3 regions of the Metabacillus herbersteinensis genome follow, and region 3 is predicted to be linked to each of the others. Evidence: riboswitches for the same ligand, from Rfam matches in the RefSeq annotation. Region 3 holds a riboswitch; each other region holds the start of a gene.
What was found. A riboswitch is a leader RNA that binds a small molecule or an ion and turns the genes downstream of it on or off. The one in region 3 is predicted to bind S-adenosylmethionine.
Positions count from the first base shown of each region.

Region 1: linked by a shared signal. The riboswitch ahead of mtnW (2,3-diketo-5-methylthiopentyl-1-phosphate enolase) and the one ahead of ACFFIX_RS16180 (methionine ABC transporter ATP-binding protein) in region 3 are both predicted to bind S-adenosylmethionine.
Region 2: linked by a shared signal. The riboswitch ahead of ACFFIX_RS07180 (YezD family protein) and the one ahead of ACFFIX_RS16180 (methionine ABC transporter ATP-binding protein) in region 3 are both predicted to bind S-adenosylmethionine.

Region 1 is NZ_JBHLVO010000002.1:96,334-107,035, forward strand. It holds gene ACFFIX_RS03450 (carbon-nitrogen family hydrolase) at 679-1,467, opposite strand; gene ACFFIX_RS03455 (pyridoxal phosphate-dependent aminotransferase) at 1,565-2,737, shown strand; SAM riboswitch class I at 2,840-2,951, shown strand; gene mtnW (2,3-diketo-5-methylthiopentyl-1-phosphate enolase) at 3,046-4,287, shown strand; gene ACFFIX_RS03465 (2-hydroxy-3-keto-5-methylthiopentenyl-1-phosphate phosphatase) at 4,284-4,946, shown strand; gene ACFFIX_RS03470 (methylthioribulose 1-phosphate dehydratase) at 4,943-5,572, shown strand; gene mtnD (acireductone dioxygenase) at 5,603-6,136, shown strand; gene ACFFIX_RS03480 (ROK family transcriptional regulator) at 6,329-7,321, shown strand; gene ACFFIX_RS03485 (MFS transporter) at 7,547-8,779, shown strand; gene ACFFIX_RS03490 (MBL fold metallo-hydrolase) at 9,099-9,860, opposite strand; gene ACFFIX_RS03495 (Lrp/AsnC family transcriptional regulator) at 9,978-10,388, shown strand.
Region 2 is NZ_JBHLVO010000004.1:62,010-72,711, reverse strand. It holds gene ACFFIX_RS07225 (calcium-translocating P-type ATPase, SERCA-type) at 1-480, opposite strand, end outside; gene ACFFIX_RS07220 (Rqc2 family fibronectin-binding protein) at 731-2,461, shown strand; gene ACFFIX_RS07215 (siroheme synthase domain-containing protein) at 2,470-2,970, opposite strand; gene ACFFIX_RS07210 (sirohydrochlorin chelatase) at 2,951-3,739, opposite strand; gene cobA (uroporphyrinogen-III C-methyltransferase) at 3,742-4,515, opposite strand; gene cysC (adenylyl-sulfate kinase) at 4,599-5,204, opposite strand; gene sat (sulfate adenylyltransferase) at 5,222-6,361, opposite strand; gene cysP (sulfate permease) at 6,403-7,470, opposite strand; gene ACFFIX_RS07185 (phosphoadenylyl-sulfate reductase) at 7,487-8,188, opposite strand; gene ACFFIX_RS07180 (YezD family protein) at 8,298-8,441, opposite strand; SAM riboswitch class I at 8,567-8,678, opposite strand; gene pyrE (orotate phosphoribosyltransferase) at 9,276-9,911, opposite strand; gene pyrF (orotidine-5'-phosphate decarboxylase) at 9,908-10,624, opposite strand; gene ACFFIX_RS07165 (dihydroorotate dehydrogenase) at 10,596-10,702, opposite strand, start outside.
Region 3 is NZ_JBHLVO010000014.1:96,782-107,483, forward strand. It holds gene ACFFIX_RS16135 (dioxygenase family protein) at 1-639, opposite strand, end outside; gene ACFFIX_RS16140 (alpha/beta hydrolase) at 668-1,300, opposite strand; gene ACFFIX_RS16145 (cupin domain-containing protein) at 1,604-2,143, shown strand; gene ACFFIX_RS16150 (ankyrin repeat domain-containing protein) at 2,683-3,378, opposite strand; gene ACFFIX_RS16155 (response regulator transcription factor) at 3,418-4,107, opposite strand; gene ACFFIX_RS16160 (sensor histidine kinase) at 4,118-5,578, opposite strand; gene ACFFIX_RS16165 (DUF4822 domain-containing protein) at 5,808-6,785, opposite strand; gene ACFFIX_RS16170 (MetQ/NlpA family ABC transporter substrate-binding protein) at 7,171-8,046, opposite strand; gene ACFFIX_RS16175 (methionine ABC transporter permease) at 8,068-8,718, opposite strand; gene ACFFIX_RS16180 (methionine ABC transporter ATP-binding protein) at 8,732-9,754, opposite strand; SAM riboswitch class I at 9,979-10,091, opposite strand; gene csaA (chaperone CsaA) at 10,491-10,702, opposite strand, start outside.

The DNA of each region.
Region 1 (10,702 bases), on a different contig from region 3:
AGCTTAAAATTCGCCAAACGATAACCTTCGCATTTCTTCGTTGGCTCGTCATTCCGGTGCTCATGTATTACCTATACACTCTGCTCCTCATTCCTTCGCCGCCTCGAACTACTCGGTTCTCCTTCGTCAAATTTTAAGCTTTTATTAAATTGTAAGTTCTAAAGACCACCCTGATAAGCTTCGAATCTCTGCGTTAAATCGTCACTCCGGTGCTCATGTATTACTCATACACTCCGCTCCTCGCTCCTTCGCTGCCTTGATCTTCTCGCTTCTCGAACGTCTTTTTAAAACTCTTATTAAATTATGTAGCTTAAAATTCGCCAAACGATAACCTTCGCATTTCTTCGTTGGCTCGTCATTCCGGTGCTCATGTATTACCTATACACTCTGCTCCTCATTCCTTCGCCGCCTTGAACTACTCGGTTCTCCTTCGTCAAATTTTAAGCTTTTATTAAATTGTCAGTTCTAGAAAAGTAACAACTTAAAACTATGCTATTCCTTTAGTCAAATAGCTTAGCATTTTACTAGCTTGATAAAGGATATTGATAACACTGTAAATTCAGAACTTTTTGTTTTAACAAATTTTGTTTGCTTGATGAGAATCTTACCAATATTATTTTAGAATTGTCAATATGTTTTTTAAATTTATATAAAAACATTTTACACAAGAGCTTGTTGTCAATCGTAAAACTCTGGCAACCGATCTTCAAAGATTGGGATTTGTTTTCGAACTTCTTTTACCTTTTGTAAATCGAGGGAAGCGGAGATAAAACCGCTGTTTTCGTCGGCTTCTGCAAGGATTTCTCCCCATGGATCAATAATCATGGAGTGTCCAGCAAAAACATTGTTTGGGTCACTGCCTGATCGATTGCATGCGATAACATAGCATTGGTTTTCAATTGCACGGCTGAGTAAGAGTGTTCGCCAATGATAGAGCCTAGCAAGTGGCCATTCTGCGACAACGTATAAAATTTCTGCGCCACGTGTTGTGTGGGAACGAATCCATTCTGGGAAGCGAATGTCATAGCAGATGACGCCGGCACTTTTTGTTCCCGCAAGTTCAAATAAGCCTTTTTCCTTACCAGCTATGAGGTGGTGGTGTTCATCCATCAGCTTAAAAATGTGGAGCTTACTGTATTCATGAACGAGTTCTCCGTCTCGATTTGCAACATACATTGTGTTGGTTACACCATCTTGATTTTTTTTTGCAATCGACCCGCCGACAATGTTCACGTTATATTCCTTAGCTAACTCAGAGATAAACTGCTGTGACTTTAAGCCTTCGTGATCAGCAATTTCATCGAGTCTCGTTAAATCATACCCTGTTGTCCAAAGCTCTGGTAACAGAATCACGTCTGGATTTTCTTTTTCGACTGCATCCTTTACTAAATGACTAACTTGTTGATAATTAAAGGTAGGGTCGCCAAATTTTATATCAAGTTGAATACATGTTATAACTAGATTCATCTTTACACCTCTTTTTAAAAAGATACTTTACATGTTGCTACTAACAATATATGATTTGTGATTAGAATTTCAAGAATTTTTTGAGAAGGTGGAAAACGTGAAACATTTCGAGCAATCGCAACTTTTATCATCATTACCAAAACAATTTTTTGCTACGCTTGTTGCAAAAGTAAACGCAATCGTTGAACAAGGACATGATGTGATTAATTTAGGACAAGGTAACCCAGATCAACCAACTCCTGAACATATTGTCAAAGCAATGAAGACAGCTGTAGAAAACCCAATCTATCACAAATATTCACCATTTCGTGGTCAAGCTTTTCTGAAAGAGGCTGTCGCGACTTTTTATGAAAGAGAATATGGTGTGAAGCTGGATCCAACTAGTGAAGTTGCGATTTTATTTGGGGGAAAAGCTGGATTAGTTGAGATTCCACAATGTCTATTAAACCCAGGCGATGTAGCATTAGTTCCAGACCCAGGATATCCCGATTATTGGTCAGGAGTCGAAATGGCTAGAGCAAAAATGGAGTTTATGCCGTTAAAAAAAGAGAATGAATTTTTACCTGTTTATACAGATATAAGACAGGATATAGTTGACGAGGCAAAATTGATGTTTTTAAATTATCCAAACAATCCAACTGGTGCGACTGCTACAGAAGCTTTTTTCGAAGAAACTGTGTCTTTCGCAAAAGAAAACAGCATATGTGTAGTACATGACTTTGCCTATGGTGCGGTAGGTTTTGATGGAAAACAACCAATTAGTTTTTTACAAACAGAAGGTGCTATAGACATAGGGATCGAGATTTATACATTGTCAAAAACGTACAACATGGCAGGTTGGAGGATTGGTTTTGCAGTAGGTAACAAATCTGTTATCGAAGCAATTAATCTATTTCAAGACCACATGTTTGTGAGTGTTTTCAGTGCAGTCCAAGAAGCAGCAGCACAGGCGTTACTTAGCTCACAAGATTGTGTGAAAGAGCTTGTGTCTCTTTATGAAAAGCGAAGAAATGTATTTATAAATGCACTCCAAGAAATTGGCTGGAAGGTAGAGGCGCCACCAGGTTCATTTTTTGCATGGCTACCTGTACCTAACGGATTTACGTCTGAGACATTTGCAGATACGTTGCTTGAAAAAGCACATGTTGTCGTTGCACCGGGCATTGGCTTTGGCGAATTTGGGGAAGGCTATGTCCGCGTTGGTTTGCTAACTTCTGAGGAGCGTTTGCAGGAAGCTGCAGATCGAATTAAAGCATTGAATTTATTTTAAAACACTGTTGACAGTGGAAAAGAATTCTGTCATAATCCTAAGTAATTTCAGTTACGCGAATAGTGTGACAATGAAAATTGTCTAATTAAATAATCACGATACTTCTTATCAAGAGCAGGTGGAGGGACTAGCCCTATGAAACCCGGCAACCGACTTACCAGAGATGGTTAAGCACGGTGCTAATTCTTGCAGCACATGAGCTGATGGATAAGGATTACCCAGAGTACATATGCTTGCGGGCTCCTTCTATTGGTAGAGGGAGTCCGTTTTTTGTTTTTAAATCCCTAACAAGAAAGTAGGTTTTATTCATGAGCGAAGTGATTGCGACATACTTAATTCATGATGCGAAACACAATCTTCAGAAAAAAGCTGAAGGCATCGCACTTGGATTAACGGTTGGTTCCTGGACTGATTTACCACAGCTCGATCAAGAACAGCTAAGAAAACATAAAGGTCAAGTACTTGAGGTAAAAGAGCTCGATTCTTCAGAAAAAGTGAACACCTATTTAGGCAAAGAAGTAACCAGAGGGACAGTAAAGATCTCATATCCAAGCTTAAACTTTAGTCATGATCTTCCAGCCATTTTAACGACGATTTTCGGAAAGCTTTCACTTGATGGAGAAGTGAAATTAGTAGATATTGAGTTTTCTAGCGAATTAAAGCAAGCATTTCCTGGTCCGAAATTTGGAATTAGAGGAATTCGTGAAAAGCTAGGTGTGTATGATCGTCCATTGGTAATGAGCATTTTTAAAGGGGTAATCGGGAGAGATCTAGATTACTTAAAAGATCAGTTAAGGCAGCAAGCGTTAGGTGGCGTTGATTTAATCAAAGACGATGAAATTTTGTTTGAAAATCTACTCACACCTTTTGAAGAACGAATCAAAGTGGGTCGCGTGGTTTTAGATGAAGTTTTTGAACAAACAGGTCACAAAGCGTTATATGCTGTGAATTTGTCAGGAAAAACATTTGAGCTTAAAGAAAAAGCAAAACGTGCTGTCGAACTAGGAGCAGATGTTCTTCTTTTTAACGTGTTTGCTTATGGACTTGATGTGTTGCAAAGCTTAGCTGAAGATGAAGAGATTCGGGTTCCAATTATGGCACATCCAGCGGTTAGTGGAGCTTTCACTTCTTCAGCTTTATACGGTTTTTCAAGCTCATTATTATTGGGGAAATTAGTTCGACTTGCCGGTGCAGATTTTACTTTATTCCCATCACCCTACGGAAGTGTTGCACTAGACAGGGACGAAGCTTTAAAAATTGCAGAGGATAGCTTGAGTAAAGATCAGCACAAACAAACTTTCCCCGTGCCATCTGCTGGAATTCATCCTGGCTTAGTTCCCCTATTAGTTAGAGATTTTGGCATTGACTGTGTAATAAATGCTGGAGGAGGAGTTCACGGTCATCCAAACGGTGCAGCGGGTGGTGGTCGGGCTTTCCGTGCAGCAATTGATGCAACTCTTGACGGGAAAACGCTAACTAATGCTTCAAAGGACAACGAAGATTTAAAGCTAGCAATAGATTTATGGGGAGTCTCAGAGGTAACAGTATGACCAGACCAGTGATTATTTGTGATTTTGATGGAACGGTTACAACCAGCGACAACATTATCGCAATCATGAAAAGATTTGCGCCGCCTCAGTGGGAGCAATTAAAGGACGATATTCTCGCTCAAAAAGTCTCAATTCGTGAGGGAGTAGGAAGCATGTTTTCATTGTTGCCTACCTCAAAAAAAGAAGAGATTACAGATTATATACTAAATCACGCTGAAATTAGAGATGGCTTTAAGGACTTTATAAACTACACGAAAGAGCAGCAGTTGCCACTCTACATTGTGAGTGGAGGCATTGATTTTTTTGTATACCCTCTTCTAAAAGGTTTGGTTGATGAGAGCAATATTTATTGTAATGTAGCTGACTTTTCCGGTGAGACAATTTTGATTAAGTGGCCAAATCCATGTGATGCAAACTGTGTGAATGAGTGTGGCTGCTGTAAGCCTTCATTGATTAGAAGACTAGTTGATCAAGATCAAAAGAAGATTGTTATCGGCGATTCAGTCACAGACTTGCAAGCTGCAAAATTAGCTGATTTCGTCATTGCGAGAGACTATTTATTAGATAAATGTAAATCTTTGAATTTACCACACAAGAGTTTTACAACCTTTCACGATGTCATTGAAATTTTGGAAAGTCGAAAGGGGGTTGGGGCATGAGTTTGATTGAGGAGCGTTGGCAGCTGCTGGCAGATGTGAAGAAAGAGCTAGCTGAAAGAGATTGGTTTCCGGGCACGAGTGGAAATCTTGCAATAAAGGTAGATTCAGAGCCTTTAAGCTTTCTTGTCACAGCAAGTGGGAAGGATAAGCGCAAAGTAACTAGTGAAGATTTCCTATTAGTAGATAGTGATGGATTAGCAGTTGGAGAAACCAATCTAAGGCCTTCCGCGGAAACACTTCTTCATGTTGAAGTGTATAACAAAACGAATGCTGGTTGTAGCCTTCATGTTCATACTGTTGATAATAATGTAATTTCAGAGCTCTATGGCGATCAAGGTGAGATTACCTTTAAGGGTCAAGAAATTATCAAAGCGTTTGGATTATGGGAAGAGGATGCAGAGTTTAGGATTCCGATCATCCCCAATTATGCACACATTCCAACTCTTGCGGAAGCCTTTTCGGAATATGTAAATGAAGATGCTGGTGCCGTACTGATTCGAAATCATGGAATTACCGTCTGGGGACGCGATGCATTAGAGGCGAAAAAATACTTAGAAGCGTGCGAGTTTTTATTTTCATATCATTTGAAACTTTTAAGTTATCAAACTTTGTTGGTTAAGAACTAAAAAAATAAAAAAAACATTGGAGGAAGTAAAATGGCGACAATACGTTTTCAAGAAACTGGCGAAAGATTAACTACACAAGAGGAAGTTGCAGCGTTTTTAGACTCACAAGAGGTCATTTACGAGCAATGGGACTTAGCAAAGCTCCCAGAAAGCTTACACGAGAAATTTCAACTATCAGATGAAGACAAACAAGAAATTTTAGACGCATTTAAAGAAGAAATTGCCGATATTTCCAAAAGACGTGGCTACCAAGCACAGGACGTTATCTCGTTATCTGATTCAACACCAAATTTAGATCAATTATTAAAAAATTTCAAACAAGAGCATCACCATACAGATGATGAAGTTCGCTTTATTGTAAGTGGTCACGGTATTTTCGTTATTCAAGGAAAAGATGGGAAGTTCTTTGATGTTGAGTTAAACCCAGGAGATTTAATTTCCGTACCAGAAAACACTCGTCATTACTTTACCTTGCAGAGTGATCGCAAAGTTGTCGCAGTCCGAATTTTTGTAACGAGCGAGGGCTGGGTACCGATTTATGATAATGAAGAAGTGCAAGCATAATAAAAAAGTAACAGGCCTACTCACGATAGTGAGTGTAGGCCTGTTTTTTTATGACATATATTTTAAATTTCCTTTGTTTTCAAAAATTGAATATGATATATTATCATCGTAACTTATTAAAGAAGTTTAATAAGTATATTGTTATGTTAGGTGGTGGACATTGTTAGTGAGCTAATTGCTACTCCAAAATCTATGAGGAAGGTAATCCTACGTGGTATTCGTACAACTCTTTTAGAACTAGGGAATGCAACAAAAGTTGAACTAAGTCGTAAATTGGAAATTAGTTTCCCGACAATAAGTAAATTCCTAGCCCAAATGGAGAAGGATGGGGAGCTTGTTTTAGTTGGTCTCGATGATTCTAGTGGTGGAAGAAGAGCAAAACGATATGCATACAATCCGGAGCATATGTTAGGTTTGGCAATATTTTTAGAGAGTTCAGAGACAAATTATACAATTTTTAATTGTTTGGGTGAAGTGAAGGAACAAGGAAAAACGTCAAGTGTATTAATAGATGATGATCTAAGTTTATTAACCAAGTGTATTGAAGAAATAATTGCTCAATATCCGAAGATCAGTTCTATGGCAATTGGCGTGCCTGGTTCGGTTGATAATGGCAGAATTTTTTATATACCAGGCTACGAGCATTTTCAAAATCTTGATTTAAAAGGTTACTATGAGGATCGTTTTTCTATACCTGTGGTAGTAGAGAACGATATGAATGCTGCAGTTCTTGGATATCAAAATAATAGGGGAATTAAAGAAAATCAATCCCTTATATACTTGTATTCTGGTCAAAATGGCCCAGGTGCAGGAATTTTGATAAATGGAGACGTGGTCCGAGGAAGTACTTTTTTCTCCGGGGAGGTTTCATTCGTCCCTCAGTATGATGACCGAAATTTTCTGCAAGCTTTGGAAAATGGACGTGGACCTAAGAAAACAACTATCCGTGAGGAATATGAGATTGATGCAATTAGCAGATTAGTAGCTTCTTTTGTAGCTATCATTAACCCTCATACGATCATTTTTTGCAATGATGAAGTAAACAAATTAATAATAGACCGAATTGCATTAGGAAGCTCAAAATATATTCCAGTAGAACATCTCCCAGAGATTACAATGAGTGATTGGAAACAAGACTATCTATATGGATTACAAGGTCTTGGACTTGAGCTCATGTTCACTTGAACAAGCAGGTAAAGTGAGGCTTCATTCAGTGGGTTTTTTTCATCCTCCACTGAATGGTAACGAAACTTACCGGACTAAAGGGCAGTTTACCCCCATCTATCTTCTATACTTCTTTATGAATCTTGAATTTTGAGTTGGTGCTCTTACTGCCCGTTAAGAATGGGGTAAAACGAATTAGAAGTATACTAGAACACCGAAATAAAAAATGAAAGGCGGTTTACATATATGGCTACATTCTTTTTAGTAATCATCTATTTGGCTTTCATCAGCTTAGGCTTACCTGATTCATTGTTGGGAGTGGCCTGGCCTGTGATGCAATTAGAATATGGGGCACCACTTGAGACTGCTGGCTTACTTTTTATGACGATAGCAGCTGGTACAATTATTTCCAGTTTAGCAAGTGGAACTGTAATTAAACGGTTCGGAACTGGCAATGTCACATTTGTCAGTTGCTTAATGACTGCTGGGGCTCTGCTAGGTTTCACTTTTGCTCCATCGCTTGTTTGGTTAATTATATGTGCCATACCACTTGGATTAGGTGCAGGATCTGTCGATGCAGGATTAAACAATTATGTTGCTACACATTACAAGGCACACCACATGAGTTGGCTACATTGTTTCTGGGGAGTTGGAGCTACTCTTGGCCCCGTCATTATGGCCCAGTTTATTTCGGGGCAAAATGTTTGGAGACATGGATATCTTGCTATTGCTGGAATTCAGTTCGCATTAGTTGTAATCCTTTTCTGCACTCTGCCTTTATGGGACAAGGTCGCAAGAAAAAGCAATGTCACTTTAAGTGAAGAGCCGGAAGATTCAAACAGTGTTTTTTTTGTTGAAGATGATAAAAATGTAAAACCTTTGCAGATTAGGGGAGTTAAGCTAGCTCTGACATCTTTCTTGTTTTATTGTGGTGTTGAAGCAACAATGGGCCTATGGGGAAGTAGCTTTCTGGTAAATGTTAAGGAGTTACCCGTAGCGGTAGCTGCACAATGGGTTTCCCTCTATTACGCAGGAATAACAATCGGCAGATTTATTACAGGCTTTATTACTTTAAAGGTCAGTAACCGTACTCTCATTCGGGTAGGGCAAATAACAGCATCAGTTGGTGCGGTACTTCTATTATTACCATTGCCATCCAGTTTCTCACTTGTAGGCTTTATCACTATTGGATTAGGATTAGCACCGATATTTCCGTGCATGTTACATGAAACACCAGCACGGTTTGGGGATAAGCATTCACAGACAATTATGGGCTATCAAATGGCTGTTGCCTATACAGGTAGCATGTTCATGCCTCCTCTTCTTGGTTTCATTGCATCACATTCTACAATAGGAATCTTCCCGTTTTTTATTGTTGTTTTTGTTACAGCAATGCTCTTAGGTTCAGAAAAATTAAATGTCTTGATGAAAAAAAAGGATTTTTTAAGGGGGGAAAATAAAAACTCTACAGCAATTTAATCTAGGAGTTTCTATAATAAGCTATCTTGCATAAATAAATACTTCAAAACTGTAAGACAGATTCAGTCGAACACAATTAGTTGAAGTTCATGTTGTATTAGTTAGTGGGTGCAAGAATTGAACAAAGGAGTTGCCGAAGCAACTCCTTTTTCTTCTTAAACTAAACCAGCTAATAGTTGAATAAGGTATATAAATAAGGTGCACTAATTCAAGGAGGAGTTGTGCACTTTTTTGTTGCAATTAATAGAGAGATTTAACAAACATACTTATTTATCCTCTCCTTTAAAATTAAAACTACAATGTTTGTCCGTTTTATATCTTAAAATGTGTATGATTCTCCGTCATCAGGAACTAAAACATTTGAGGAGATTCCTTTAACATAAATAAATCTTTTTAATTCTTCCTTTGATAATGTCCAATGATTTACAGCTTCCATATGGCTTGCAATAATTTTTGCATTAGGGGCAGCCTTATACACTTCATAAACATCATCTTTCCCCATTACGAGAGAACCGCCTTCTAGGAATTGATTGTCTCCAGCATTTACAACAATGATTTCTGGTTTGTGTGTATCGATTACTTCTTGAACAGCTTCATACCAAACAGTATCTCCAGCCACATATAAAGTTTTTTCATTTGGATGGTTGAAGACAACGCCACACACTAGACCAGCAAGTTTTAATATTTCTCCTCTTCCGTGCTCGCCTTTAGTTTTAGTTAACTTAATATCTTCAAAGACTGTATCTCCTTGTAAAACTTCTACATTTTGAAAACCAGCATTTCTAACTTCTGTAGCATCTTCTTCATTTTGTACAAACATTTTTATATCTTTTGGCAATACCTCTTTGGCAACATCATCAAAATGGTCTAAATGTAGATGAGTTACAATGACAGCATCTAAATTATTAATAATATTGTCAATGGATGTTGGTAAGCTAACTAAAGGATTATATTGATCTTGTCTTAATGAATTTGGGAAAGGTGGGTAAGTCCCCTTCTCTGCTAAAAATGGGTCAACTAAAAACTTTTTCCCTGCATATTCGACAACTAGTGTAGCATTTCGAATTTGTTCTATATTCATATTTACAACTCCTTTTTTTTGATCTAGGTATAGTTTATACTATGACCAAATAACAATTACATAGATAAAATCAAGTCTTTTGGCAGTTTGACTTGATTAATGAAAGGAGTTGAATAAATGTTAGATAGCACGGATATGCGTATCTTAGATGAACTATCCAAAAACAGTCGTATCACTATGAAAGAATTGGGTGAGAAAGTCCATTTGACTGGACAAGCAGCCGCATCTAGAGTTGCTAAATTAGAAGATAATGGAGTGATTGAGGGTTATACCATTAAAGTTAATCAAGTTAAATTAGGGTGTTTTATACATGCTATTATTACTATCATTACACAAAGCACTTATCATCTACCTTATCTGTCGTTCATAAAAACACAAGAACAATACATAATACATAACTATAAAATCAGTGGAGATGGTTGTTACCTTCTCGAATGCAAATTTCCATCTAATGAAGTATTAGATAAATTTTTGGAAGACTTAAACAAGCATGCAAACTATAAATTATCGATTGTTATTAATAAATAGTGCATCAATAAAATGGATATTTGTGAATAAACACACTTAAACTATAGGGGGCAATTGCGTAAAAAGCAACGGAACTTCCGCTGCTTTTTCTAAAAATATTTTCTTTAAGACTCTCTTCTAAGGCTGCCACTTAAATGAACATAATTGAAGATAAACAAAAGGTCTTAGCTAGTAATCAGCTAAGACCTTTTGTTGATGTATTGTTGTTGGTTGTTCATCTATATTATTTCCAAACTTGGGAATATTACTCTTTGATGTATTGAATACAAGGAGGTTGTTTTATGGGGTTCATATTTAAACGATTCGTTAGGGAT
Region 2 (10,702 bases), on a different contig from region 3:
AATTTCAAGACTTTTCGTTTCTACTAAACGCATGTCAGCCCCAATGCGGTCCCCACTTGAAAATTTCACGACATCACCTGGGACGAGCTCTTTTGATAGCACTCGAGTCCATTCACCGTTTCTCAGCACGCTAACTTGTGGTGCAGATAATTCCTTCAATGCCTCTAGAGACTTTTCAGCTCGTCTTTCTTGAAAAAAACCTAAAACACCATTAACGAGAACAATGGCGATAATCGCAATGGCATCAATATATTCGCCAAGAAGTCCAGAAATTAACGTTGCTACAAGTAATACAAGAACCATGAAGTCCTTAAATTGACTTAAAAACAATAAAAATGCGGAAGGACGTTCAGCTTCTTGCAGCTCATTGTATCCAAATTGCTTAATCTTACTTTCAACTTCTTTTTCTTTTAGTCCCTCATCGACATCTGAATTTGTTGTATTCACTACTTCCTCTAATCTCATCTCATGCCATTTCATGAAATCCGACACACCCCTTACAACGTGAAATAGTTCAAGCCATTGATATATAGTCAACTTATTCAGACTCGTCCTAAAACATGCTATAATTATTAAACAAAAGCGAAAGCGCCTTGTCGGGGCTAGGCGCTAGAGCTGGATGCCGAAACGCAATTCTTTATAAAGAGGTTTATACATTGTTATTTTTGAAGAAATTCACGTAAGCGTCTATACTTTTACTTACACAAGAGAAAGAAAGTAGGTTTTAACCATGTCATTCGATGGCTTGTTTACATATGCAATTACAAAAGAACTAAAAGATACACTTGTTGGTGGGAAGATTGCTAAAATCCATCAACCATATAAATATGATCTTATTCTACAAGTTCGCGTTAACGGGAAAAATCAGAAATTATTTATCTCTGCCCATCCTAACTATGCAAGAATGCACATTACAGGAGAATCCTACGATAACCCGAGCGAGCCACCTATGTTTTGTATGCTTTTAAGGAAGCATTTAGAGGGCGGCGTGATTGAAAATATTGAGCAGCTTGACGTTGAACGGATCGTCATCATTGATATTAAAAGTAGAAATGAATTAGGTGATTTAACTGAAAAAAGGTTAATGATTGAGATCATGGGGAGACATAGCAATATAATTCTCTTAGATAAAGAACGAGGAATGATTCTCGATAGCATCAAGCATCTTTCACCAGCTGTAAACCGACATCGAACTGTTTTACCCGGGAACACATATGTCCTGCCTCCTAGCCAAGAAAAGGCGAACCCTTTTTCTGCTGATGAAGAAACACTTTTAAAAAAGTTGGATTTTCATGGCGGGAAGCTTGATCAACAGCTTGTTGAAAGGTTTTCTGGACTTTCACCTCTATTTGCAAAGGAAGTCCTCCACAAAGCAGGTCTAGTGAACCGAATGTCACTACCGAAAGCCTTTTTAAGTTTAATTGAGGGGATTAGAGCTGGAGATTACACACCGAGTATTATGGTAACCGAAAAAAAAGAGATTTTTTACATGATTTCTTTAACTCACCTTGACAGTCGCGAGAATAAAACATTCTCCACTTTGTCTGAATTATTGGATCGTTACTATTACGGAAAGTCAGAACGTGACCGAGTGAAGCAGCAAGGACATGATTTTGAACGGTTTATTTTAAATGAACGGAAAAAGAACATTAGCAAAATAAAAAAACTGAAATCAACCTTAGAAGATGCTGAAAAAGCGAATAAATTTCAACTCTTCGGTGAATTGTTAACAGCTAATCTTTACAATGTAAAAAAAGGCGACAAGGAAGCTGAAGTGATCAATTACTATGACGAAAGCGGTGGATTTGTTACCATCCCTTTAAGCACATTGAAAACACCCTCTGAAAATGCCCAGAGCTACTTTCAAAAGTATCAAAAAGCAAAAAAATCAATTTCCTTTGTTGAAGAGCAAATTCGATTAGCAGATGCTGAAGTGGTATATTTCGATGGCTTGCTACAGCAAATGGAATCAGCCGCGCCAAGAGATATTGAGGAAATACGTGAAGAATTAATTGAAGGTGGGTATCTTCGACAAAGACAAACAAAAGGAACGAAAAAGAAAAAAGTCTTAAAGCCTGTTCTTGAGCATTATCTTTCTAGTGACGGTATGGAGATCATTGTTGGCAAAAACAATAAACAAAATGAGTTTTTAACAAATCGTGTGGCTGCTCGAGATGATGTGTGGTTTCACACAAAGGACATCCCCGGCTCACATGTTGTTATTCGAAGTAAAACACCTTCAGATGAAACGATATTAGAAGCTGCTAATCTTGCTGCCTACTTTAGTAAGGCAAAAAATTCAAGCTCAGTGCCAGTAGATTATACGGCAATTCGCTATGTAAAAAAACCTAGTGGATCAAAACCGGGCTTTGTGATTTACGACAATCAACAAACTGTTTTTGTTACACCAGATGAAGATTTGGTGTTTCGCTTAAGAAAAGGAACTTCAAAAGGTGTGTAAGTGCACCTTTAAAAGTTCCTTTTTTTATTTTGCCGTTCTTCATACATTCTGTTGAGCTCACTAATAAATTCTTCATCAAATTGATTGCCAATCTGTTCACATATTTGCTTTGCAAGTAATGGACTTGCGCCATTGGTTGAAACAGAAAAGGTGAGTCTTCCCTTAGTTACAAACTTAGGGATCGTTAAATTGCCTTTTTCTGCTGAACTTACAACATTTACAAGCTGGTGCTCACTTGCTTTTTCTGCAATCCACTCATTAATTTCGGGGTGATTTGTGGCAGCAATAATAATCGATGCTGAATTTAAATCTTCAATCGTGATTTCTTTTTGCTCCCATTGAATGACCCCAGTCTCTGCTAGTTCCTCAATTTCTTTCGATGCCTCAGGACTTACAACCCTAATTGTTGCACCCTCGTTTAAGAAGGTCTGAAGTCTTCGAGTGGCAATTTTACCACCCCCGACAATTAATACCTTTTTATCGGTAACATTAATATGCAGTGGTAACATCGCACTTATCTCCCATAAACGAAAACTGTTCCTGCTTATTTTGAAGGGCCTCTTCTACTCTTTCAAGAAATACATCAATCAATGACGGATGTGGAGCAAGATAAGCACAAATAGAAATGTCACGATTTTTCCAATCATATTTTTTAATCGCCGTATCAATCTCTCTTTTTAATACTCCCGTAAAAAGTAAATAAGGAATAATAACAATTGACTGAACATCTGAATGATAAATTTCTTCTATGAAGGATTCAAATTTAGGCTGAGCAGCTGTTAAGAAACAAGCGTGAACAGCTGATAAATTAGAATTAGTTTGTAGTGACGTTGCGATCGTTTTTAAATCTGTTACAACCTCGGAATCACTACTTCCTCTTCCAACAATTATTCCGGTCGAAAATGAAGAAAGGGTTGTGACTTCTTTTATTTTATCGATGAGGATGTCCGTCATGTTAGGATGAACACCAATCGGTCTTCCATAGGTAAGCTTAACGTGCGGATAGTTTTTAGCAACATGTCTTACTTCCTTAGGAATATCCTGTTTGGCATGCGCCGCTGTTAAAAGTAGAAGCGGGACAACCGCAATATGTGTTGCACCTTTGTTCACACAATTTTTAAAGCCATCTTCTATTGTAGGTGAAGATAATTCAAGAAAACTAATTTCTTGGATCGATACATTTACTTTCGGTTTAACACTCTCAATAAATTCGATGGCTTCTTGACATGCTTTAGGTAATCGACTTCCGTGACACACATACAGTACGGCTTGTTTCATAATTAAAGAGCCTCACTTGTCGCTTTTTGATGAAGCATTCCTTCATACCAGCTAATTTGATCTTTTAACCTGACAACTTCACCTACAATGATCATACAAGGATTTGTCAGCTTTTCTTGGATCACTAGATCATAGATCGTACTCAATGTCCCAGTTATTGAACGCTGGACATCTGTTGTGCCCCATTGAATAACGGCCACTGGTGTGTTTTCACTTTTGCCATGCTTGATTAATTGTTGACGAATATAGGGTAAGTTGTTAACTCCCATATAGATTGCTAACGTATCAATCCCTTTTGCTAGTGACTCCCATTTAACGTCCTCGGCCTCATTGTCTTTCCGATGGCCAGTTACGAAAGCCACACTTGCACTTAAGTCCCTGTGAGTTACAGGAATACCAGCATATGCTGCAGCCGCTATTCCTGAGGTAACTCCGGGGACAACTTCAAAGGGGATTTTATTTTTGGCTAATGCTTCGGCTTCTTCCCCACCTCGACCAAAAACGAACGGATCTCCACCTTTAAGTCGTGTAACAACCTTGCCATCTTTTGCATATTTAACAAGAAAATGATTAATTGTTTCTTGTTTCATCGTATGATAGTTTGGGAGTTTTCCACAATAAACGAGGTCAGCACCCGGTTTCGCATACTTTAAAATTTCTTTGTTAATAAGTCGATCATATAAAATGACATCTGCTTTTTCAATACATTTTAGCGCTTTTATCGTTAATAATTCTTCATCACCAGGGCCTGCTCCAACTAAATATACCTTTGCCATTAACCTCACCTCTTTACAACCTTTGAAAAAGTTTCTTGTTCTTGTAAAACAAATCCCGTACTTCCTCAGCAGGCTGTAAAACTTTATTTAACTTTAATCAGCTGCTTATTTTCTAAGTACTTAATAATTATTTTAACAGATTCTTGGATTGTTTGTGTTTCAGTATTAACGGTTAAGTCAGGATTAATTGGTGCCTCATATGGTGAATCAATCCCAGTAAAGTCTTTAATTTCGTGATTACGGGCTTTTTTGTATAAGCCTTTTGGATCTCTTTTTTCGCACTCATCTAATGAACATTCTACATAAACTTCAATAAACTCATTTTCCTCAAGGAGTTGCTGCACTTGTGCTCGATCTTCACGGTATGGAGAAATAAAAGCAGTTATCACCACTTGACCACTGTCTACAAATAGTTTTGATACTTCACCAATTCGACGGATGTTTTCTTTTCGATCACTTTCTGAAAAAAAGAGATCTTTGTTCAAGCCATGACGAATATTATCACCATCTAAAACGTAAGACTCAATTTCTGACTCAAACAGTTGTCTTGATAATGCGTTTGCTAGTGTGGATTTCCCGGATCCAGATAGTCCAGTAAACCATAAAACATAACTACCATGATTATTTTTTTTTCGTCTCTCCTCTTTTGTAACAGAAGCATCATGCCATACAATATTATTTGCACTCATTCTCAAAATCCCCTTCCTTATGACGTCACAGTTTCTTTTAGACCTTCTATCAATACTTCAATCACTTCTTTACGGCTGAATTCACTTGGAGGAATTTCACCGTTGCGAAGCATTTCTCTAACCTTCGTACCACTTAGAATAACGTGATCACTTGCGTCATGTGGACACGTTTTAGAAGAAGCCATCGCTTCACATTTCGTGCAATAAAAGCTATGTTCAAAGAAAAGTGGCGTAATTCCTATTTCTTCTGCTTGAAAGTTTGAGAAAATCTTTTGCGCATCATACGTCCCATAATAATCACCAACACCTGCATGATCTCTTCCAACAATAAAGTGAGTGCATCCATAGTTTTTGCGGACTAGTGCGTGAAAAATGGCTTCTCTTGGCCCTGCATATCTCATGGCAGCAGGGAATACTGCAAGAAATACGCGATCTTTTGGATAATAATTGGCTAATAGTATTTGATAGCTCTTCATTCGAATATCTGCAGGAATATCATCTGACTTTGTTTCACCTACAAGTGGATTCAAAAATAATCCATCTACAGTTTCTAATGCCGTTTTTTGAATGTATTCGTGTGCACGATGAACAGGATTTCTCGTTTGAAATCCAACAATCTTTTTCCAGCCAAGGTCTTTGAATGCTTCTCTTGTATCTCTAGGGTCTAAATAATATTCAGGAAATGGCTTAGGTGGACGTTTTACTAAGGTAATCTGCCCACCTACATAGTAATCTCCACGCTCTAGTAATTTTTTCACACCTGGATGGTTACGATCGTCGGTTCCATATACGCTGATTGCTTCTATTTGTTTATTAGGCTGATAGATTTCATCAATTACGATAGTACCGTATGTAATTGACTTGTTAACCAACCTTACTTCCTCTCCAATCTTAATTTTTGAACTCTCTAACTCGCTAATTGGCAGCGTAATTGGAATGCTCCAAACTGTGCCATCATGTAATCTCATACTCTCAACAACACTTGAATAGTCATCCTTGGTTAGAAATCCATTAATTGGACTGTAGGCACCGATCGCAATCAGCTCTAAATCACTTAATGCAATCGAATCTAATTCAACTTCCTTTTCAATAGTTGAAACTGATTTTCCCAAAAATACTTGTTGTACTAATTCTCCACCATGTGCTTGTAAACTCATTTCTTTTCCTCCTATACTCATCTTTATACTTGGTTTAAAACTTAAATTCCTCCACCATCTTCATGTACAGTCCGCTTTTCTTGTTTCGTACCCTTAATTAAGCTGATTGCCCCTATTGTCGCAAGCAACAAACTCACTAATACAAAAATCGTATAAAGATCGCTCTCTATAAACAGTTTGACAAGAAAGTATGACATCGTAAGCGAAACTAAAGGAGAGATAATCCAAATTTTCAACATATTTTGGACAACCTTCTTTTGGAATACGTTTCTCCCGTTTTTAGCAATGCCAATACCTAAAATGGATGAAGTAGTAATTTGTGTTAGAGGAACAGGAATGCCAAAAAGTGAACTGATGATCACTAAGCTAGCTCCCGTACCAGAGATTAAAATTCCCTCGGTTTTTGAAAATTTGGTAATCTTTTTTCCATTCGTTTCTAATACTCTCTTTCCAAGTAAGACAGCACCTAGTGCAACAAATGCTCCGCCAATCCATGTTCCATTTGTGACGTTGATCATTCCTGCACTTACTAAAGGACCAATGGCATTTGCAACATTGTTCATCCCAGCTGAAAATGCTTCTAAAAACCCAACAAATATAAGTAGATAGGTGAGAATCTTTGCTTCTTTACGAACTTTCTTGTTTCCTTGAAATTTATAAAGCAGTTTAACAAACAAAATTGAGATGAGAAAAGCCGCGATAGGTGTAAGCATCCAAAACATGACAATCCAAAGTAATGATTTAACAAATAACAGATTATACGCAACTCCCACACCTACAACCGCTCCAACTGTCACCTCACTTGTAGACAATGGAATTCCAATTAGATTTGCTAAAAACAAAGAACATGTAGCTGAAAAAAGGATAATAATGACCACTTCAATGGACATTAGTCTTTCTGGAACAATACCTGAACTGATTGTTTTAACAACTTCTCCTCCACCAATAACAGCACCTAATAAAACCCCTACTCCACATAAAAGTAATGCATACCTTGCTTTTGTAATGGCTCCAGAGCCATATGCAACACCCATAGATGCCGCTGCACCACTTGCTCCAATGTTCATTGCAAAAAATAGACTGATTGAAAACGCAATGATCTCTAGCATCTACTCACCCTTCCTCCTATTGATGGAGGCCACATTCTGTTTTCATTTGTCCTGTCCATCTTCCTGCTCGTAAATCACTTTCATCAAAAGCAGGCTTGGTACAGTGGAAACACCCAATACTAGGGTATCCTTTGTCGTGTAATGGATTGTAATCGAGATCGTTTTTGTGAACATATCTCCATATTTCCTTCCAAGTCCAATGGATAAGCGGACAAATTTTTATGGACTGAAATCGATCATCTTTGTTTATAAAATTGACTGATTTTCTTGTTTCTGATTGCTCGCGTCTTAAGCCAGAAATCCAGGCAACAGATCCACTTAATGTTTCTTGTAAAGGCAAGATTTTACGAATTTCGCAGCATGAATTTGGTTCTCGTTCCCAAAGTTTTTCACCGTATTTCTTGGCTTGTTCCTCTAAAGTTAACTTTGGCTTTTTAAGCTCAATCCGAAGAGATGGATACTTAAGTTTCACCTTATCAATTAACTCGTACGTTTCTTTGAAATGGACATCTGTATCTAAGAAAACGATCTTGGCATCTGGTTTTACTTTTGCTATTAAATCAATTAACACAATTCCTTCTATCCCAAAACTACACGCATACACAACATTTTCACCGTACTCTTGGTACGCCCAGCTTAAGACATTTAATGCACCCTTATACCGATCATCGAGATCAAACTCACCCTCAGGGGGACTCCAAGTTTCATACGTTAACATAGCTTAAATCACCTCTTTAGCATTTGTTGTTAAAGAAAAAACGACTATACCGATCGTTGATTTACAACGAAAGATAAGATCGCCTCTAGTTTGTCTAGTCAGCATTTTTTCACTTTAACCGTACTTTTTCATTTTTCTCAAGCTGAATTACTTTTCCATCTTGAATGACAAGCGTAATGGATCCATATTTCATCGTGTTTAGCATTTCCTTTAGTTTATTCGCTACAGCATCAAATTGCTCTTCGTTCCCCATATAACTCCCCCTAAAAAACCTACCATGCTTCTAAAGAGATGATCTTCTCTTAAACTAGGAACTTATGAATAGAACTCATAAACGAAAAAATTCTCTCCAGAATGGAAAGAAGTAGGTATGGATATACCTTATCTTTCAAAATGGGCTTCATTTTGCTGGAATTAGCACCTTACTGAAAAATATCAGCAGGTTGCCGGGTTTCCTCGGGCCAGTTCCCTTCACCACTCTTGATAAGAAGTTATGCTATTATTTTCAAATTTTAGCACAATTCAAACAAAAGTCAACCCGAGTTTACTGATAGGATTAATATTTATTTTAAAATGGGAAAAATTACCCAAATTTCTTCCTGCTTATTGACAAAGTTACCCTTGAAATTTATAGTAAACCAAACCTTTTATTCCTAGATTTGTTATTTTTTTATTTTAAAAAGTGGAACTTTTCTGCATTTTGAACGTTTTATATGTAAGACTACCTTTAAGATATAGAGGTGATTAGCTTGGATTTATACATAAAGATACTTAGTTCTATCGTGGGGATTTACTTTTTTTGTGTAGGACTTGCACATTGCTTGACGTTTAGTTCGAACAAGGAATTTTTAGAGGATTTGAAGAAATCTGTCACTGGTCAAATGTTTTGGTTTTCTATAACTGGTCTACTTTTTTGGAACTTCTTACTACTGATACGGATACCAGATACAAAAGTGAAGCTAATCTATCACACTAGTTTTCTCTTAATAGGTCTAATCGGGTTTGGCTTATCTGTATTCATTTGGTTCATTTAAAGAAAAGGAATAGAATAGACGGTTTAATGTCTCCTCTACTCCTTTTATCCCTTTTAAATAGTCAGCATCCAGTTGTCGCTAGAAGGATCTTCTCGCCAATTCTTTAGCTTTTGTACATCCTTTTCTGAAACATAACCCTCTTCTACTGCTACTTGTATTAAGGCTTCATAATCACTTAAGGAATGGGCTTTAATGTTAGCTTCTTCTAGCAATTCTTTTCCAACTGAAAGTCCATATGTAAAAATGGAGACAACACCAAGTACTTCACAGCCTTCCGCTCGAAGTGCTTCAACTGCTGTGATCGCGCTCCCACCTGTTGAGATTAAATCCTCAACGACGACAACCTTTTGGTTTGGCAATACTTTGCCTTCGATTTGATTCCCTTTTCCATGACCTTTTGCTTTACTGCGTACATAGCACATCGGAAGGGATAAACGATCGCTCACCCATGCTGCGTGAGGTATTCCTGCTGTTGCTGTTCCGGCGATTATCTCCACATCGGGAAAATGTGTCTCTATTAGACTCACTAGACCTTCTGCAATGACATTTCTAATTTCCGGATATGACAAGGTTAATCGGTTGTCACAATAAATAGGAGATTTTATGCCACTTGACCATGTAAAAGGGTTATTTGGCTGTAAATAAACCGCTTCAATTTGTAAAAGTTTTTTTGCAATTTCTTTTTTCATGAAGTAATACCCTCCCACATTTTCTTAACCATCTTGTATGTTTCGTAAGGATCATCTGCACCCGTAATGCTTCTTCCCACAACAATTGCAGTGGACCCAAGCTCTCTCGCTAGTTCAGGAGTAGCGATTCGCACTTGATCGTTGGCAGCATCGCCCTTTATACGGATTCCTGGGGTTACTGTTATAAAATCGGAGCTGATTTGCTGCTGAATAAGCCTAACCTCATGTGAAGAGCAGACAACTCCATCAAGACCACTTTCAAAAGCTGTTTTTCCATAATGAAGCACAACATCCCTTAACTCTTCATTAATTAATAGCTCATCCTTAACCATCTCTTGAGTTGTACTTGTAAGTTGAGTAACCGCAATGCAAGCTGGTCTTACTTTTCCTGCTATTGTTCCACTTTCAAGACCTTCAATAGCTGACTCCATCATAGAACGGCCTCCTGCGGCGTGAACATTGACAAGGTCTACATCGAGTTTTGCTAGTCCATGCATCGCCTTTTTAACAGTATTCGGAATATCATGCAGTTTTAAATCTAAGAAAATTTTATGACCCTTTTCTTTTAAGTCATCAATAATAGATGGTCCCTCTTTATAAAAGAGCTCCATTCCCACTTTCACATAAAGTGTCTCACTTTCAAAAGAGGATAAAAATTGATTGACTTTGATGCGCTCAGAAAAATCAAGGGCAATAATGAGCGGTCTTTCGATCATATTTCCAGCTCCTTCCGACAATTTCTGAAACGTGGTCAAACCCAAGTTCCTTTAATCGTTCCGGCAATGCATCAA
Region 3 (10,702 bases):
TTTAGCGGTAGATGCTAAAGAATCGTAGTTGTAAAGTGATGCTAGATCCCAATTTTCCAAATGACTTGATAACCATTCATCAAAATTCAGTGCCCAATCATCAACTTCCCCATTATCTTTGGCCCAATTCAACGCTCTGAGATTATGCACCGTTCCTCCACTGCCGATAATTAAAACGTCCTTCTCCCTTAATTCTGATAAAGATTTTCCGACCCTATACTGCTCCTCCGGAGAAAGCTGCGGATTGATTGACATCGAAATGACAGGGATTTCCGCATTTGGATACAGCAATCTTAGAACGACCCAGGCACCATGATCTAAACCACGTTTCGTATCAATTTCAAAAGAAACACCTTGGTTCTTGAACAGGTCCTGAATTTCTTTGGTTATCTCTTCATTTCCCTTTGCCGGATATTGAATGCGAAACAATTCTTCGGGAAATGCACCAAAATCATAGATCGTACTATACTCGTCGACGCTGCTTACTTTTTGTGTACTTGATTCCCAGTGAGCCGAAAATAAAACAATCGCTTTTGGTCTTGGCAATCCTTGACCTAAGTGACTTAAAAACTGAGTGTACTCATTGTTCTCAATGGCAATTAACGGTGCTCCATGAGCGATAAAAAAAGACGGAAGCATGAAATCATCTCCTTAAATGTTTAATTCTTTACTTTTCCAATGAATCGAGTAACCATTTCACGTAATCATCGTGATTTTGCACCGATACTGTATGTCCTTCTTGATACGTTTTAAACATTACGGTTGCACCCAACCCTTGAAAATACTCATTATTATCCTTGCCCCACTCATATGGCAACACTTGATCCATTTCCCCATGAGAAATAAATAAGGACATTTGATTGACTGATTTTACGTTATATTCATCCTTGACGAATGCAGGAATGTATCCACTTAGGGCAATAATACCCTTTATTCGATCCCCTAGTGTCAAACCAAGAGTCATTGAAAGAATAGCCCCTTGACTAAAGCCGAGTAAGTACAATTGACTTAAATCTAAAGGATATTGATCTGAAGCATAATCAATAAAGCTTCGAAGTTTACTAATAGCTTGATCAAACACCTCTCGATGAGGCTTCCCATATCCTTGAATCGTAAAGTAAGCGAATCCGGGAGGCTGTTCCAAATGACCACGAATACTGAAAATGTAAAATTGCTCTTCCAATCCATTTACCAACGACAGCATGTTTTGTTCATTACTCCCGATACCATGCATCACGAAAAGGGCAGGATACGTTTTATTTGGATCGATTTGTCGCGGTCGACGAAGCTCATATATCATTGGTGAATTCAACTTTCATCATCCCTTCTTGAAATATGGTTTAAACCTATTAACTAGTTGCATTTTATCTCAGCGTTATATATAAATTATGGATTTGAAAACAACCTTTTTGTTATCATATAAAAATAATAGATTCATATATAAAAACATCTAAGTAAAAAAAAGCGCTGAAATGATTTTTCGTGTTTTCTAATACGAATATTTATTATCTATAAGATAACAACCTCGTTGTAGATTGTCAACCATTCTTTTGCTAAGATAGAATTAAGTTTTTTATTAGGAAACTACATTGAGGTGGATAATTTGGAAATAGGCTCAAAAATTCGCGCAATACGAAATAGGAAAAAAATCACCATTGCTCAAATGTGTGAAGATACAGGACTTTCAAAAGGCTTTATCAGCAATATCGAAAACAATAACACCTCTCCATCCCTTAACACTTTGCAAACAATATCAAAATTTCTTGGAGTACCTCTACCCTATTTATTGTTAGAAAAGAAACAGCACATGAGAGTAGTTAGAAAAGCTGAAAGAACTTACTCTACTTTAAACAACCTGAAAATAGAGCATTTAACGTCCAAGGGTGGATTAAGAATGATGCTGGTCGAATTTCCTCCTGGTGCTTCAATGGGTGAAGCAATTGCCCATGAAGGAGAGGAATGTCATTTAGTGTTGGAGGGCAAAGTCCTTGCAGAACAGGGCGAAGATTCTATGATCATCGACGAAGGGGATTCCTTTAGTTGGAACGCAAGTGTACCACATTTCGTTAAAAATATAGGAGATGGGAAAGCAGTTGTTTTAATTTCCATCTATTCAGATACCGAACTTAATGACATTTTCTAAGCTCTGTTTATCCTCAACTTTTGTATCTAGTGTCTACCATTATTAAAAAGCGCAAGCGCCTTGTTCAGCCCCGACAAGCATAAGGCGATTCTAGGGTAGAAGGCGTTCTTTGCCTTCAATTTAGAATTGACTTATGACCTCGAGGGGCTAGGCGCTGGAGCTGGACTTGCGAAACGCAGACTTAATATCAAATTTTATACTTTCTATATGTCAAAAAAGAAATAGAAATAGTGACCATTAACGGTAACTATTTCTTTTTTTATTAATTCTTCTTTGATTTTACTTGTATATATATTTATTTTACTTCGATTTAACTTATTAAAAAGCTCATTTACTTGTGATACGGTTCACCGTATCACATCTAAATGAGGTTTTTTATGGTTTGTTGAACTCAACTTTTCGGCTCAATTTTTTAATTTATATTTGTTGGATTTAGATTAACCTTCTAAAACTACTTTTTTCCTGCTCTCTTAAATCCTTTAATATTCTTTTACTTGTAGCTGGTGAAAATCCACAAAGCCTCTCAACCCTAACTCACCTTATTTCGCTCCCACACTATGAAGTATTTCAATTATTTCAGTAAATCCTCTAGATTTTGCATGTTGAAGGGGAGTGACACCTTTTGAATCAGGGATATTCACATCTGCTCCATACTCAATTAATAATTTGATTGTTTCCTGTTGATCTTTTCCTCCGTCACTTAGAACAATTGCTTCCATTAATGCTGTCCAGCCAAGATTATTAACATGATTCACATCGATATCGGTATTCTCAAGAAGCTCTTTTACGACCTCAACATAACCATGTTCAGAAGCTGGAATTAGTGCTGTACCACCATATCTATTTAATAGTTTTGGATTAGCCTCAGCCACAATTGTGAGTTTCAATATTTCCAAATAACCTTCTGCTCCTGCATAAAGGAAAGGGTTATTTTCCATATCATCTTGAATATCTATATCTGCTCCTCTTTCAATTAACACTTTGACTGTTTCCGGACGATTGGCGTAAGCAGCAATCATAGCTGCGGTTCTTCCCTTATCACCAACGACATTTATGTCCATTCCTTCATTTATAAAATTTTCCATTTCAATGACCTGCCCTTTTTCAACAGCTTGAAAAAATTGCTCTTTCATTTGTTCCAATTTCCCTTCCGATGTACTGTCTTCTGACACTTCAGAGTTTTGACATCCAATCAAAAACAATGCGGTTATGACTAAGAATAAAGTTTTTTTCACTTACACCCTTTGACTCCCCTCATTAAATGATTTTCATATTTAGACAGAAAATCGGTACCCGGCACCCCACACCGTTTCAATAAATTGCGGATTTGCAGGTTCCATTTCAATTTTCCCACGAATCTTTCTGATATGGACAGTTACAGTTGTGATATCCCCCGCTAAGTCCAGTCCCCATATCAACTCAAATAGCTCCTCTTTACTAAAAACACGATTAGGATGTTTAGCAAGAAATGTTAGCAGCTCGAACTCTTTTGCAGTTAGATTCACTTCGTTATTATTTACATAAACTCTGCGTGATGTCTCTTCTATAGTTAATCCTCTTATACGTATTTCCTGTTTACCTACTTGCTTATTTCCACTCAATCGGTCATAACGAGCTAAATGTGCCTTAACCCTTGCAACAAGCTCACTTGGACTAAATGGCTTAATGACATAATCATCCGCTCCAAGTCCAAGGCCTCTAATCTTGTCGATATCTTCTTTCTTCGCTGATACGATTAAAATCGGAATTTCTTTAACAGCACGAACCTGCCGGCAAATCTCAAATCCATCTACGTGAGGTAACATTAGATCTAATATGATCAAATCGTATTCAATAGTAAGAGCTTGTTCAAGTCCCTCTCTTCCAGATTCAATTAATTCGACGTTAAAACCATTTATTTCAAGATAATCCCTTTGAAGTTCTCCAATGCTCGGGTCATCCTCAATAATCAAAATCTTTTTCAATTCACTCACCTCACTTTTTGGCATATTGAAGTGTAAAGAATATATTCGTTCCTTTTCGAATTTCACTTGTTGCCCAAATTTCTCCACCATGCTCACCAATAATTTGTTTGGCAATGGCTAATCCAAGTCCACTTCCACCTGTTGAGGTATTTCTGGCATTATCTTCGCGATAAAAGCGATCAAATAAATGAGGTAGAGCGGCAGGTTCAATCCCATTTCCGTTATCGCTTATTTCAATCTCGATATGCTTACCTCTGTTTGCTACTGAAAATCGTAAAATCTTTTCATTCTTTTTCATATGTTTTAAGGAATTTTGTATAATATTAACGAAAACCCGCTTTAATTTCTCTCTGTCTGCTATCACGAACTCATGGCTATCCAGATCAACATTGCTTTGTACTTTGATACCTTGTTCTTCAAAATCCCAGCTTAGTTCTTCAATAAAGTACTTGATGTAACGAACCATATCTATTTCTTCAAAATTAAATGGAATCTTTTTTAAATCTAGCTTTGAAAAAAGAAATAAATCATCGATTAGAGAATCCATATCTGATGCTCTCCTATAAATCGTTGAAAGATATTTGTCCTTTTTTTGAGGAGTATCAGCAACTCCGTCTCTAATCCCTTCTACATATCCTTTTATAGCCGTAATAGGTGTTTTTAAATCATGAGAAATATTTGAAATAAGTTCTTTTCGATTCTCTTCATATCTTAGCTGCAAATCTATTGATTCTTTTAACCTTTGACGCATTTCTTCATATGCCATACTTAATTGTCCAATCTCATCCTTTGTTCTTGCTGTCACTTTATAATTTAAGTTCCCATCCCTTATTTCTTCTGACGCAAGTTTCAATGAATACAAGGGTTTTACAATACTTCTCGTAACTAAGTAATGAAGAATACCATTCGTTATGATTAATAAAATAAGTAACACACCTATTAAAATAGGAAATAGATTCTTCGATAATGCTACATATGGACTAACTTTCTTAATAATAAAGATGCTGCCTTTTTCTTGATCAGCAAAATAAAAGTCAAATTTCACATAAGAGAAATAATATTTCCCGTAACTAATAGTATCCCTAACTTGAATATTTGAAGGCTCGAAGGCAGGGAGTTCGTCTGCACTTTTAATGGATATTAGCTTATCAGTCTTATAAATAATTTGAGTCCCTTTTCGGATAACAAGGGCAGATGGTACGTATTTTAACTTCTCATCAAATGATTTTAGAGAACTATTATCTAATAATCGATCTGGCTGTTTTTTTGCTAAATACTTCAAATCTAAAAATACATTCTCTTCTTGAGCTGTTATGGGTTTATGTGTGTAATGATTTGCGTATAAATGTTTAATACTACTTATATCTCCTGTAATAGCTAAAATCATTAACAATCCACAAATAATAAAAAGCCCTATGGTTACAACCAACATGGCTGTATAGGATAGTAACATTCTCAAACGGATTGACATGCAATCCCTCCTAAACAGTTAAAACTTCATGGTAAATTCAATAATTGACAGAGTAATAAAAAATAGTACTCCTTTGTAAAGAAATAAAAAAGCCGGTTTCGTAAAATAACAGATTTTCCAAAGAGTACTAATAAATGTATGGATAACTAACAAAGCCAAACTAAAAAGGGAACGGAGATTACCGTTCCTTGTTTACCTTCATGTTGTTCAGTCCTATAGGAAGTGAATATTATTTAGTGAATTTTAGCTTGAAATCACCATTATAAGGTATATGCTCAACGGTAATAGTTATTTCTTTTCCATCTTTATCTTTCCCCTTTCTTTTATAAGTGAATTTATTTTCATTAAGCTCTGTAAGCTCAAGAACTGCACCATACTTCATTCCATGTGAAACATGTGCTCTTATCTTATTTCCATGAACAACATCGTAATATCCATAATCGCCGCGACTTTGCCCTGTTTTTGCATCGAAAAATTCATATTTGTTTGTTTTGTTATCATATTTTGCAAGACTTAAGAAATTCGAATTATAGCTTGAAACATCATTACCTTGTTCATCTAACACTACCGTTCCCTGCCATAAGGTGCTAGATAAAACTTTATCTCCATCAACGTATGTCACTACTTCTCCTGTAGTACTTTCCAAAGTCTTATCTGGATCGGTAAAGGAAAGTTCTGTTTCATTATAAGGAATATGATCAACGAACACCTCTATGTCATTACCATTAGCATCTTTACCCATTCTTTTATAGGTGAACATATCTTTATTAAGTTCTGATATTTCAACAATAGCTTGATAGCCCATTGATTCTGAAATTAATACTCTAATCTTCCCATCATTAGTTATAAAGAAAGTTCCTTTGTCCCCACGACTTTCTTTTGTCGTTTTATCGAAAAATTCATATCTGGCTGTTTCATTGTCATATTTCGCAAGACCAATAAAGTTTGCGTTTTCTTTTGTTAAGTCATTTTTATTTTTATCATAGACTTTTGTTCCTTGCCAATTTGTTCTACTTAGAATCCTAGCCATTTCTTGCCCTGTGGTTACCTTATCATCCGATTTCTTTTCTAGCTTTGCGGTTTTAGGTTCATTTATTTCTGTTTTTTCCACTTTTGCAGCTTTTACTTTTTCGGTTAGTTCAGATTGACAGGCTGAAAGAATTAGAGCCATGCTTGCAATACATAATAACATTATTAGTTTCTTCATATTATTTCCTCCAAATTTTGTAGCATTTCTACTATTATCAATATAATTATTTACTAAATACTCTCGTCGACTTAATTACATTGTATCCTCTAATACTTAACTCCCTGGAAACAATGTCTTAACAAAGTATTAAAAGTTAATTAAATATTTATAGAAATACGATACGGTGCTTCTAGAAGGAAAAATAAAAAAATTTATTATAAATAAATGATCACGCAATCTTACAATAATGTCTAATAAAACCTCATTTACTTATGGTAAGGTTCACTTTACCTTAAGTAAAACAACATTAAAATGTATTCCTTTTCACTAATTTTTATTTAAAAGATGCCTGTCACCACCCTGTTATTAACATTCGGGCAGTGACAGGCACTGTGGTATAGTATTATTTTCCTTCTACAGGTTTCGTCCATGCATCTTTATAATTTAATAATTCGTCTAAAGACACAAATGTCGGGATCGAATTTCCTTTATATTCTTTCATAATAAAATCTTTCACTTCTTTTGATTGGTAAATTTCCACTAGTTTTTGCAGTTCAGGTCGATCAGCATCTCCCTTTTTAACTGCAATGATATTAATATAGGGTTTTGCAGTTTCACTTTCATGGAATAAAGCATCCTCTAACATAAGATCTGCTTCAACAGCAAAATTGTTATTAATGATCGATGCATCTACGTCATCTAAGAAACGCGGCGTATTTCCTGCAGACACAGCTTCAAATTTTAATTTTTTTGGATTGGTAGCAATTTTTTCTATAGAACCAATTCCTTCAAAATCCTCTGTTAAGGTAATCAGACCTGCTTCTTGAAGAAGCAACAATGCTCGACCAAAATTCGTACCTTCATTCGGAACTGCGATAGTAGCGCCATCTTTAATATCTTCAAGGTCAGTATATTTTTTAGAATAGAGACCCATAGGAGCAATTATAGTCGATCCAATAGCCTCTAACTCTAAATTTTGGTTAGTTACTGCCTCATCAAACCAAGAAATTGTCTGGAATGCATTCGCATCTATCTCCCCTTCGTTTAAAGAAACGTTTGGTAAGATATAATCACTAAACTTAACAAGCTCGATATCCAGTCCCTCTTCTTCTGCTATTCCAACAATGTAATCCCATATCCTAGTATCCCCACTACTTACGCCAACTTTAACTTTTTTTAGTTCATCTGAACCCTCTACGGATTCATCACTTCCATTTCCACAGGCCACTGCAAATGCAGCTAGCGCCAATACCAGTATTGATACTAAAATTTTCTTCATTTCCCTTACCCTCCATAGTTGTTATCTTCTTCTTATTTTTTTTGAAACAATATTCCCAGTAGATTGTAATAATTGAACAATGATAACAAGTGCTGCTACAGTTACAACCATTGTCATCGTATCAAACCTTTGATAGCCATATGATAAAGCTAGATCCCCTACACCACCTGCACCAACTGCACCAGCCATAGCCGAGGCTCCAACTAAACCGATTGTTGCAGTTGTAAAGGTAAGAATTAATGAACTAAGCCCCTCAGGAATCAAAAAGCGGTAAATAATTTGCCATGTCGTCGCTCCCATTGCCTGAGCCGCCTCTATGATTCCTTTATCCACTTCCAATAGAGAGTTTTCGACTAGACGTGCAATATAAGGAGCAGCATAAAAGACAAGAGGTACGATAGCGGCATTTGTACCGATTGCTGTTCCTACCATGAGCCTTGTAAAGGGAATGAGTGCAACGAGCAAAATAATGAATGGAACAGATCGTAAAATATTTATAACTGGATTCAAAATATTAAAAATCCATTTATTTTCTAAAACATGATCCTTCCTTGTAATAACAAGTAAAATGCCAAGCGGAAGTCCAATCAGTCCGGAAAATAACAGCGAAAGAGCCACCGTATAAAGTGTATCGCCAAAACCCGTTAACAATTGCTCTGCTGTTATCTCCATTCCCCAAAATGTGTTATCCATTTATCTTCACCTCCTGTACGAGGATATCCTCGTCTTTAATATATTGGAATGTCTTATCGATCTCTTTTTTGTCACCAGTCACTTCAATAATTAAATTTCCAAAAGGAGTTTCTTGAATCTCAGATATATTAGCTGATAGAACATTTAGATGAACATCATATTTTTTTGCAATTGTTGACAATAATGGCTTACCTGACGTTGATCCTACAAAATTAATTTTCCAAATTACCGGAGCATCCTTTTCATTATTTTTAATAAAGCTTTGTGGAACTTCATCATGGATAACCGTTCGCACAAAGTTTTTAGCTATATCTGTTTGTGGTTTAGAAAATACGTCAAGCACAGATCCTTGTTCGACGACCCTTCCACCTTCCATCACCGCTACCTTATTGCATATTTCCTTAATCACAGACATTTCATGTGTAATTAGTAAAATAGTAATGTTGTATTCATTATTGATTTTCTTTAAGAGCTGCAATACGGCACTCGTAGTTTGAGGATCCAATGCAGACGTTGCTTCATCACACAAAAGGACCGATGGATTAGTGGCCAACGCTCTTGCAATGCCAATCCTTTGCTTTTGACCCCCAGATAATTGCTCTGGATAATTCTTTGATTTGTTTGATAAGCCAACAAACTCCAATAGCTCTTCTACTCTTTGTTTGACTTCTTTACTGGGAGTTCCAGATAAAACGAGTGGCATAGCCACATTATCAAAAACAGTTTTGGAGTTTAGCAGATTAAAATGTTGAAAGATCATCCCAATTTTTTTCTTCTCTGCTCTCAATTCTTTCGGTTTTAAAGAGGTTAATGCCTTTCCTCCAACAAGAACCTGTCCTTCTGAAGGGCGCTCAAGGAGGTTGACTAACCGAATCAACGTACTTTTTCCGGCTCCACTATAACCGACGACACCGAAAATATCCCCTTTTTCAACTGTTAAATTAATTCCCTTCAACGCTTCGACAATTTGTTTCTTTGTTTCATATAATTTTTTAACATTTTGAAATTCAATCATAAAGTCCGCCCCCCATGTATTTTAAGTTAAAGAATTTATTTTCAGAGATGTATAACATAGAGGTTTGTTCAAAACTAAAGCTTGCTTGATTCCATTTGTCCAATTTACATTTTATAAGTCCTACTAAACGAAAAATGCCTCTTCCGTCATTAGACAGAAGAGGCATATACTTAGGCAAATAAATAAAAGAGTAAACTTTTAATTTAATTATCTCGTAAAGGCTCTTCTTATCTTTCAAACTTACGTCCGTTGGATTTAGCACAGTATTTTTACAAAAGGTAAAAACCCGCTGCCGAGGTATCATAGGGCCAAGTCCCTCCACATCTCTAGATAAGAAATTATATTTAATTTATGTTTTCCACTATATAATTTAATTCACTTAATGTCAAATTAATTCCGAACAATCTGAATTAACAATAATTGCTATCATAATTTACACGCCTTAAACTTTTTCAAAAAAGTATTCTAGAACACAAACTCAATTATCTATGTAAAAAACCTCTAAACTTAAAGTTGAAGTTTAGTAAAGAAGAACACATATTTCTATGTGATAAATTTTTGTTAAATATATCCAATTTAATCCTTAGCAACTACCTATAGTGATTTCTATTAGAGCATAGTAAGTAATGGTCAAATTTTATTCCACAGATATAAAAGCCTCATTTACTTATGATACGGTTATTCATCATTCATTGGTAAGTTAACTTTTTATTAAATACAATCACTTCAAATGTATTTATGAGATTCTTGTTCCATTCCTAATAAGTTCATCAGGCTTTAATAGAACAACATCCCCCTCTTCCGGAACCCCTCCTATTACCAATACCTCAGATTTAAACCCTGCAATACGCATGGGTGGAAAATTAACTACTCCTACCACTTGACGTCCACAAAGTTGTTCAGGAACGTATCTACGTGTAATTTGAGCGGAAGAATGTTTTATCCCAA